One region of the Tumidithrix elongata BACA0141 genome, then DNA from elsewhere that is predicted to be linked to it. Evidence: riboswitches for the same ligand, from Rfam matches in the RefSeq annotation. Region 1 holds a riboswitch; the other holds the start of a gene.
The links. Region 1 has a riboswitch for cobalamin ahead of cobG (precorrin-3B synthase). Riboswitches for the same ligand answer to the same signal wherever they lie in the genome.
Positions count from the first base shown of each region.

Region 2: linked by a shared signal. The riboswitch ahead of V2H45_RS22720 (HupE/UreJ family protein) and the one ahead of cobG (precorrin-3B synthase) in region 1 are both predicted to bind cobalamin.

Region 1 is NZ_JAZBJZ010000019.1:49,265-54,755, reverse strand. Features, by position in the region: gene cobJ (precorrin-3B C(17)-methyltransferase) at 1-17, opposite strand, end outside; gene V2H45_RS06955 (precorrin-2 C(20)-methyltransferase) at 14-790, opposite strand; gene cobG (precorrin-3B synthase) at 790-2,433, opposite strand; adenosylcobalamin-variant (AdoCbl-variant) riboswitch at 2,496-2,567, opposite strand; gene V2H45_RS06945 (glycosyltransferase) at 2,693-4,180, opposite strand; gene tpiA (triose-phosphate isomerase) at 4,522-5,277, shown strand; gene rpsL (30S ribosomal protein S12) at 5,438-5,491, shown strand, end outside.
Region 2 is NZ_JAZBJZ010000141.1:5,703-11,193, forward strand. Features, by position in the region: gene V2H45_RS22710 (peptidylprolyl isomerase) at 1-1,094, shown strand, start outside; gene V2H45_RS22715 (PhoH family protein) at 1,106-2,053, shown strand; cobalamin riboswitch at 2,164-2,309, shown strand; gene V2H45_RS22720 (HupE/UreJ family protein) at 2,284-3,030, shown strand; gene V2H45_RS22725 (tetratricopeptide repeat protein) at 3,171-4,733, opposite strand; gene V2H45_RS22730 (metallophosphoesterase family protein) at 4,888-5,491, opposite strand, start outside.

The sequences.
Region 1 (5,491 bases):
GGATCTGAAGGCTTCATGACACTGACTTTTGTTGACTGGGGATCACAACTAGCGACCAATAGGGAACTTCGGCGGGATCGACTTCCGCGATCGCTACAATTCTTTGATTTGGCATCGTCGCCCGTTCGATATACAGTGCCCTTGAGAATAATCCCAACTCTACGAGGACATCCCGCACTTTACTGAAGTGACGACCTAGTTTGATGATCACTGCACAGTCAGCAACCGCAAGGCGATCGCGTAAAACTTCGGCTGAGAGCGTCGCAGGCATAATGCTCAATACATCATCGCGATAGGTCAAAGGAACTCCCAATGCCGATGCACTCGCCATTGTAGAAGAAATTCCTGGAACGACTTCTGTTTTAAACTGCCCTGACAAGCGATTAAATAGATACATAAAGGAGCCATATAGAAATGGTTCTCCTTCACACAGGACTGCCACATCTTGACCGTTACTGAGATAACCTGCCAATTTTTCGGCAGCTAGATCGTAGTAGGGTTGAGAAGAGCGAACTGGACTAAAGGGCAGGGGCAAGGGAATTTCGATTTGATCGGCACGCAGACAGTCGGCGACGATCGCTCTCGCTAACACCTTACCATTTTCCATGGTGGGATAGGCAATCACGGGTACTGATTGTAAAATTCGATAGGCTTTGAGTGTGATCAGCTCTGGATCGCCCGGACCAATCCCCAAGCCATAGAGGCGACCTGTTTGAGGAGTGCGATCGTGCTCTCCATCAGCAGCATTTATCTCAGGATTTATCTCTGGATCTATCTCGGAGTCGATCATTATGAATTCTCACTTGTTAATGCATTTACAATTTCCTTGCCGACTTCTCTGGAATCGTCACGATCGCTCAATCCCAAATTAAAGAGTTCCTGCAACTGGGGAATAGAATAACCATCTACAAACTGTCTGAAGGATGGACTAAACGGCGTTTGGGGCGACAGATTTACATCCGGCGATCGCTGCTGTTGATACACCTGCAACATCCGTTCCACAACCACAGGAATTTCCTCGACGGGCACTGCTCGCAATAGCGGTCGTCCAAAGGATGAATTCAGGAATTTATCTCTTGCTCCCACATAAATGTCATAGGCTTCGAGCGATCGCTCCTCCTTGACAATCTCAGTTCCCACCAAGGCAATGTCACTGTGCCGATACTGAGCGCAGGACTTAGTACAACCACTAAAATGAATCTCGATCGGTCGATCTAGGCTCACTTGAGACTCTAAAGTTTTCACGAGTTCTAGAGCATGGTCTTGGGTATGGGTCGCGGCTGACGCACAGCCCCCTCGTCCCGTACAGGAAACCATGGCACTATCTAAGCGCGTAGCTGACCAGTGCAGCCCCAAGTCAGCAATCTCTGTTTGTAGAGCCAGTAGGCGATCGCTGGGAATATTTGCGATCAGAATATTTTGCCAAGGGGTTAACCGCAATTCCCCACCACCATAGGTTTGCGCTAGCACTGCTAAGCGACGTAACTGGGAAGATGTGACGCGCCCAAGGGGCAAGGCAATTCCCAAATAAAACAGGTTTGGCTGAGATTGGGCGTGACTACCAAGATGCGCGAAGGGTTTGTCAAAGGATTCGTCAGCGATCGCCTCTGGGGAAGCTTCACTCCTTGTTAGAGGAAAAGATAGAAGTTGTTGCACCCGTTCCAAATAATGCTCTACGCCCCAATCGGATAAAAGATGGCGCAGACGGGGCTTACGATTGCTGGGATAGGCTTCACGTTTCAGATCGATATAGTCCAGATACACTTGAGCGAGGGCGGCTAACAGAGACACCGTTCGCTCTGGCGGGATCGCAACGTTTGTCATGCCTGTGCGATCGGCTTCTACATTCAAATGTAGCCGAAACAAAATCCCTGAAGCATCGCCCAATTCCTGATTATTTATTTGCTCGGCTTTTTGCTCGGCGACGAAGGTAATATCATTGCGAAGATGTCGGACTGAAACGGATTCCCCGCCATCAAAGCAAACACTAAACTTAGGGGATAGGTTGACTAGTTCGAGGTGGGTTTGCAAATAGTCATCCCAAGCCTTTACCAAAGGACGAACATCAAGCAGACTCTGGGGATCGATCCCTGCCGTAGGACTTATCATCATATTGCGAATCGGATCGATGCCGATCTCGCGAGGCGCTAAACCCAAGGTTTGTAAGTGGCGAAAGCTTTCTGGGGCGATCGCTGTCTGAACCCCTCGAATTTGGAGATTGGCGCGATTGGTCACTTGGACATAACCATCCCCATAGCGCTCGGTCAGGTCGGCGATCGCTTCACACTGCGGCTGGTCGAGAATTCCTCCCACAACCCGCATACGCATCAAAACGCCATCTTTGGCAACGGAACCATAAAATAAGCCTGGGCAGATTGGTAATTTCGCGTTTATATCAATCTGCAATTCGGGTATTTGTTTAGAATGTGACAACGAACTATCTCCTCCCTGTGCGACGCAGGGAACTAAGATTCAAACATTAAGCATCAAACACTTAGAGGATCGGCATTCTGGCTTTTACAGTTGCGGCACAGCGTCGGAATCACACCAAACTTTCCCGTCCCCCAGTCTTTGAAACCTATCACAAGCTGACTACCAAAAGCCTGCGATCGGCACTTTTCTTAACGAAATCTTGGGTCATATTGTAATTTTTCAGCCTTCACAGCAAGAAAACCAGAAATTCATCGGGTAGTTAGATGAACTTAATTTTTTGAGCGGCATATAAGCACATGCGTAAAAGCACCAAGCCTTCTTTAAAGTGGGCAATATTAGATTGTCCATAGGTGCGAGGCTGATACCTTACAGGCACTTCCACAATATGTAGACCTAGCTTTGCCGCCCCAAACAGCAAATCAAAGTCCCCAAATGGATCGAAGTCCCCAAAATAGCTGCGATTGGCGACGATGCGTTCGTAGTCAGAGCGCCATAACACCTTTGTTCCACATAGGGTGTCTTTGAGCGATTGTCCAAGTAAATATGAGAATGCCCTAGCAAAGAATTTATTCGCCAACGTATTCAACCAAGGCATCGCCTTTCCAGATCGAGGGTAAACTAGTCGAGAACCATTAATAAATTCGCCTCTACCCAGTGCGATAACTTGAACAAATTGAGGTAAGTCTTCGGGCTGAACAGTTAAGTCGGCATCGAGAATCATCAGAATGTCGCCCGTTGCCTCGGCAAATCCCAATCTCACAGCATCGGCTTTCCCCTTGCCTTTTTGCTGCATGATTTTAAAGGAGAACTGTCCGGAACCATTCTCTTCTTCCACTCTTTGCGTTTCAACAACAACTCGTTGAATCTCTTCCCAAGTATTATCTTGCGAGTGACCTTCCACAAAAATAATTTCTGTATGTTTGCCCAATGCAGGCATGCGATCTACAGCAGCTTGAATATTTCCTGCTTCATTTCGCGCTGGGATCACCACGGTTACTGAGTAGTTAGCGATCGCCTCGGTAGCGCTGGAAATTGAAGGGCGGGCAATAATATAGTTCGTGAGGTTGAGATTATCAATGATTGGCAGTTGGCAAATATAACGGTTGATAAAGTTCGCAAGCAACGGAATCCACTTTGGGAAAAGGAATCGCTTCCCAATCTTAACCGTACTATAACCAGTAACCATCAGTAAGTTCAGTACATCATGTTGGGAAAGCCAATTTTGTGGAGGTTGCGGACGTCGTTGTCCGATCAGTTCGGCAAAATGTAGAAGACCCTCCCATTGATAATTATGGAAGACAAGAACGATCCGCGTGCGCGGATGGCAAAAGGCTTGGAGGCGATCGAGTACTGACTGAATATCGTTGAGATAACCCAGAACCCCTGCTAGCAGAATAAAATCAAATTTCTCTGAGTTTAAATCTTCTGGTGTGAGAGTTTCGGCATCAAGACAGTAAAAACTTAAGCCAGAAGTCTGAGATTCCTGATGGCTGGTTTGAGACTTATCTTTGGCGATCTCAATAGCAGATGGGGAAAAGTCAATACCTACACCTAAGCTTGGCTTTACCGCAGCAAGTAGACTTCCCGTACCACAGCCAACTTCTAGGACTTTACTGCCCTTGGGAACCAAGTATTGGTGTAACTTTTGGATATCTCTATAGTAATAACGGTTGCGATCGCTCCACCGATCTAAATCAGGCGCAATTTGCTCAAAATATAACTGAATCTTGTCTTTAAACTTATCCATCAACTTAAAAATTATTCACTTATCTTGCACAAGCTTTGTAGAAACACGATTTTGAGTGTAACTCAATTCATCCCTTGCAAGACATTGATAAAATATGAATGAGCGATCGCCTAGGTTGTTTTACGGGCAGTTTTCAGTTTCTCCCTAATCACTTCTTACGTGAGATAGGGGCATAGCCTGTTCAAGTTTTAAATTCTTAACCTTGGAAATCTTCTTAAAAAATTGGGTTAATGGTTGTTTTGACATGGTTAACCCAATTCCTGAGAGTTAAATACACTTTTTCGGTAAACTAGAAAGTTACTTAACCGTTTTAAATTTTTACATTCAGGGGTAATCAAGCATTGCGTAAGATCGTCATTGCTGGCAACTGGAAAATGTACAAAACCCAGTCTGAAGCAAAAGCCTTTTTTGCTGAATTCCCAGCACAGCTTAACGCTACAGCAAAAGCCGCAAGCGTAACCAACCAGCAAATCCTTATTTGTGTCCCATTTACCGATCTAGCGATTTCGCAAGTAGTCGCAAGTTCGGTCACATCACCTAGCATCCATATCGGCGCCCAGAACCTGCATTGGACCGATTGTGGCGCATTCACCGGTGAAATTGCCGCCCCCATGCTGGTTGAATTGGGGATCAAGTTTGCGATCGTTGGTCATAGTGAGCGACGACAGTTTTTTGGTGAAACCGACGAAACGGTAAACAAAAGGTTAAAAGCCGCTCAAAAGCACGGTATCACTCCCATCTTATGTGTGGGAGAAAGCAAGCAACAACGTGATGCCAATGAAACCGAAGCATGGATCTTTTCTCAGTTAGAATATGGACTGAAAGAAGTCGATCAGCAAAATTTGATTATTGCCTATGAGCCAATCTGGGCGATCGGTACAGGAGACACCTGTGAAACTGCCGAAGCCAATCGCGTGATTCGTTTAATTCGCAGCAAACTGAGCAATCCTGATGTCACAATTCAGTATGGTGGTTCAGTAAAACCTGAGAATATTGACGAAATCATGGCACAACCTGAAATTGATGGTGTGTTAGTGGGTGGCGCAAGCCTTGATGCCACAGGCTTTGCTCGCATTGTCAACTACCAAAGTCCCTAAACCCATCCTGCAATATTCAAGCTTAACCACAGATACAGCACCCCAATAAAAACTTAACTCAAGAAAATTTGCTGTTAAAAAATTGACTTAATTTAGCATATTTTGTTAAGATGATGTGCTGTTGATTTACACTATAAAACCGCAAGCACAATAAACTTTTATGCCCACTATCCAGCAGCTCATTCGTAGTGAGCGCCAGAATACTAACCAGAAA
Region 2 (5,491 bases), on a different contig from region 1:
GAAATAAATTCTTGGCAAATTGGTCGCTGACCGCAGTTGCGATCGCAATGACATTTTTGATAGCAATTGGGTGTGTGGTTTATCCTCAGCCTAGTTTTGCGGCTTTACCCAATAAAAGCGCGATCAAGGACGCAAGAGTTTTGCTACGAAATGCTTTACCCGTTGACAATCTGATCGTGCGGGAGATTCAGCTTAAATTAGAAGGCATGCCCCGCCAAGCCAATCTCAAACGCTGGAAAGGTCTAAGCAAAGATATCGATAGCATCCTGTCCAATGTGTCGCAAAAACGCGAGCAGATTTTGGCAAGTGTCATCCCAACGGCAAAACAATCAGCAGAAGAAAACCTCACCAGCCTCAACAACGTAGTTATTTCCCTCCAAGAAGCGATCGCCACCAAAGACAGAAACAACATCAAACCCCTGAGCGAAAAAGCACTGGAATATGTAGGAACGGTTGAGAGCCAAATGGTTCAAGCATTTCCCTTTGAAGTTCCCGCAAAATATGCAGGATTGCCCCAACTTAAGGGCAGAGCGATCGTCGAAATGGAAACGGAAAAAGGAAGTTTCACGATGACCTTGGATGGCTTTAGTGCCCCCGTCAATGCAGGTCAGTTTGTCGATTTGGTTCAACGGGGCTTTTACAACGGTTTGACCTTTAATCGGGCGGATGACAACTTCTTCCTGCAAGCTGGCGATCCTGCGGGTGAGGCAGATGGCTTTGTGGATCCCGCCACAGGTAAAGTCCGCACTGTGCCCTTAGAAATTCGCGTTGTGAATAAAAAAGATCCAGTCTACGAGCATACCTTTGATGAACTCGGACTGGTTGGCACGTTACCCGTACTACCGTTTTCTGCCTATGGTACTGTGGCAATGGCTCACCCTGGGAGCGATCCCAATGGTGGTTCCTCACAATTCTTTCTGTATTTGTTTGAGTCCGATCTCACCCCTGCGGGTTTAAATTTGATCGACGGCAACTACACGGCTTTTGGATATGTCACCACAGGTGAAGAAGTTTTGCGTAAACTAAAGCTAGGAGACAAAATTCTTTCTGCTCGCGTCATTAGCGGGTTAGAAAACCTCGTTACTAGCAAGTAATTTATAACCCCATGGGTGAATCCCAAACTTTCAGTCTGCCTAGTCCCAGTAGTGCCATACGTTTGGCAGGGACTAGGGGCGAAAACCTTAAATTAATTGCCCTTGAGACAGGCACGAAATTGGTTCTGCGCGGTCAAGATTTACTGATCGAGGGCACTGAACCAGAGATTTCTCTCTGTTTGCAGATTATTCGCGCCCTCAAGCAACTCTGGTCGCAAGATCGAGCGATCGCTTCGGTCGATATTTTGGCAGCCAAACAAGCTGTGGAAGAACAACGGGCGGAATCATGGAGCGATCGCCCAGCGATTACCAAGAACCATCGAGGTGGACAGATTCAGCCACGTACGCTCAAGCAGCAGCAATACGTGCGGGACATGGAAAACCACGATCTGATCTTTGGGATTGGACCGGCGGGAACTGGTAAAACCTTTCTGGCGGCGGTGGCAGCCGTCAAGGCATTGCAAAATCAGGAGTTTGAGCGTCTGATCTTAACTCGCCCTGCCGTAGAGGCAGGCGAAAAGCTAGGCTTTTTACCCGGCGATCTGCAACAAAAAGTAGATCCTTACTTGCGCCCTCTCTATGACGCTTTATACGAGTTAATGGATCCAGAAAAAATCCCCAGCTTGATCGAGCGTGGCGTGATTGAAGTTGCCCCACTTGCCTATATGCGAGGTCGCACGTTAAACAATGCCTTCATCATCGTGGATGAGGCCCAAAACACCACGATCTCCCAAATGAAAATGGTGCTGACGCGGCTGGGATTTAACTCTCGCATGGTGGTAACAGGGGATGTCACCCAAATTGACTTACCCCATCACCAAAAATCTGGGCTAAAAATGGCGCAAAAAATCTTGGAAGGGGTTGAAGGCATTGCTTTTAGTCACTTTACCAAGTCTGATGTCGTGCGCCATCCGCTCGTACAAAAAATTGTCGCTGCCTATGAGCTAGCCGAACATTAGCTTGCAAATTATTTCCGAGCCTTGTTTGTGAGAAAAAGTATTTAGCTGTCACAGTTGCCATAATTAAGAATTGCGTAGGCAGGATTGGGTACTTTCAAACGGTGATATCTTTATTAAGCTATAAAGTCGGTTCTGTCGGAATTTGACCGTCAGAGTTAACGGGGAAAGCTTGGTGTAAGTCCAACACTGTCCCGCAACTGTAATGAGGTCGCAAAAATCTCTGAGTCAGGATGCCCGCCGATGATCTTGCTCATTTCTATATCTGCGAGGCACAGAAAATGAATAAATTTAAGAATTCTCGGCTTCTTCCTTTTAATAAAGTTGTCTATAAGGCAGTCGGTTTATCTGCATTGTTTAGTGTTTTATTGCTGTCAGCCACACCAGCTTTTGCACACCATGCCATGGGTGGAAAAATGGCATCTAACTTCTTTGAAGGTTTTATGTCTGGTATAGCGCACCCCTTGATTGGACCCGACCATTTTGCATTTATTGTGGCAGTTGGTTTGCTTGCTGCGATCAAGCGGCAGGGACTGATGATTCCAATTTCGTTTGTATTATCTGCGATGCTTGGCACAGGGGCACATCTAGCCAGTATAAATCTCCCAGGAGTTGAGCTATTTGTTTCTGGCTCGATCTTGTTATTCGGTATTTTGCTGGTTGAGAAGGATAGATTTAATACTTTTGTCGTTGCAGGGCTTTCAGCGCTTGCAGGCATATTTCATGGTTATGCCTATGGTGAATCCATTTTTGGCGCAGAAACTACCCCTCTAATTGCCTATCTGATTGGATTTACAGTTGTGCAACTGGTGGTGTCACTCCTTGCATTTTGGATTGGTAGGGCAACCATCCTCAGGCAAAAAGCAGAGCAGCAATCTTCCATACAGTTGCGTTCTGCGGGTCTAGTGATTTCTGGTATTGGGCTAGCTTTCTTTGCTTCCCAAGTTGTTGCCGTTCTATTTCCAATTCCCAAAATCTAATCAATTCATCTAACTGCCTAAAATGCAGTTAGATCCCCAGTAACCTTGAAAATGTCAGAGAGTCTGGAAAGACAGTTGTAGTAACAATTCATGAATTGTTACTACAACTGTCTTTCTTAGTTTGAGATGAATCTATTGCTTTAGGTGATGCCCTGCAAGGCCTGTAAAGCCTGTCGGGTACGCTTTACCCACTCCGTATTATTGTCAGCTTCGTAGAGCCTCAATGCCTCTTGATAAGAGCGAATTGCGCTACTAATATCGCCTTGCATCGTGTATAAAGCCCCTAAACCAAAATGAGCCCTAGCGTAACTGGGGTTAAGAGAAATTGCCTTATTGTATGCGTCTAGCGATTCTCGCATTTTGCCTTGATCGGCAAGGGCTAAACCAAGACTCGTGTAATCAACCCATAATTCCTCTTTGCCATAGACGATCGCACGGGTAAAAGCCTCAACAGCGCCAGCACTGTCTCCTTGGGTGCGGAGTAGATTCCCTAGATTACTGTAGGCAACGTTATTTCTGGGATCGGACTCGATCGCTTTCCGAAACGCGGCGATCGCATCCACTGGTTTATTTTGGTCGGATAAGGCACGCCCGAGATTATTGTAGGCAGCGGCATATCTAGGGCTGAGATTAATCGCCTGCTCGTAGGCAGCGATCGCCCCACTTAGATCGCCTTGACGGCGCAAGGCTAAACCCAACCCATTATAGTTGGCTGCAACTTTAGGATTTAACTCAATACTGCGACGAAACATCTCAACCGCTTCAGGCGCTTTTTCTTTTTTTAGCAAGGCAGTGCCTAGCGCCGCGTACACATCAGCATTTTTATTGTCTTGCTCGATCGCCCGCCTGTAGGAAAGAATGGCTTGATCGGTGTCGCCTTTAGCATCGTAGGCAATCCCAATGTTGTAAAAAACGTTAGGGAAGCGATTGTTAATTGCGATCGCGCGTCTATATGCCTCTATAGCGCCATCATAGTCTTTGTCTTCATACAGGGCTATACCCAAGGAAAAATGAGCCGTCGCATACTGGGGCGCAAGTGTAATTGCCTGTCGAAATGCGGTAATTGCGCCCTTGCGATCGCCTTGGCGGCGCAAAACAGATCCCAGACCATTATGGGCAAGGGCATACTGCGGATCTAAACTTACCGCTTTCTGGAAGGCAGCGACAGCACCATCAAGATTATTGCGTTGTTCTTCAGCCAGACCGAGATTGTAGTAGGTCGAGGCTAAACTGGCATCTAGTTTGCTGAGACGAATGAATGCGTTGTAGGCATTAATCGCCCCCACCATATCGCCCCGTTTGTATAGGGCAATGCCGAGACCGTAGTAGGCGGGTGTATAGTTTTTATCGAGTTCGATCGCGCGTCGATGGGAAGCGATCGCCCCGTCAATGTCCCCTTGTTGCCGCAGCGTAACCCCTAAGCCATAATGGGCAGGGACAAAATTAGGATTGAGAGAGATTGCTTGTCGGTAAAGTGCGACTGCCTCAGTCAGTTTGTTTTGCTCTCTTAAGACATTTGCCTGTTCTACCAGTTTGATCGCCGCATTTGGATTTTGCTCGGGTTGTGTTTCCGTTGGCGTGGCAGTTTGAGCGATCGGCTCGGCAAATAGAGGGGCAGCTTGCGATCGGGCACCCACGGGCAGATAACTAACCAGTGAAATAAATCCAACCGTAGAAATCTTAGTAATCGCTTGCTTGATCATAAAATTTTTTGGATGTCCTTTTTGCTAGGATTACCGACACACCCATCCTAAACTATTCCCAGAAAACTTTTTCTCATCAATTCAGCTTAATTTTTGCCGCTAAATTTGGCTCAAAATGCTGCTGACCTCAGCGTGACAGAGGATATTTTAAGCCCTATGCCCAAGCCCATTTACGTTTTACGGGCTGTCTTTCCTCAATCGGCTTAACAGGTACAGCAATCTCTGAAAGCGGTAAAGATCTTACGGCTCGGGTAAAAACATTAATCTGATGCACGATCGCACGATCGATATCCAAGGCAGTCAGCCAACCACTTTTAGGATGATAAGCACCTGTGTCGATATCTAGCCAACCTATGCCTAGCGCGAGTTGCCCTGGATCGACTTCAGGAAAAATAAAGGTAATGGTATGCCCAGTGATGATCGTCTTGTTGGGGAAGTAAGGTTCCGTACTACGGTGAAATCGTTCCCTAATCCAACAAAACTCTTCTTCTCCTTGCTCTTCGATCGCCAAGTAAGGATTTAGACCCGCATGAACCAACCAAACATCGCCTAGATCGAGATACAAAGGCAGGTTTGACATCCAATCCAAATGCTCATCGAGCATACCTGCTTCGCCATAGCTTTCTAGGGTTCGCATGCCACCATTAACTAACCATCCATTCCAGACAGTTGAAGTATCGGGTGCAGCAAATGCTTCAATGCACATTTGCTCGTGATTTCCTTTTAGACAGAAATGACCCTGTTTCATCACCCAAGCC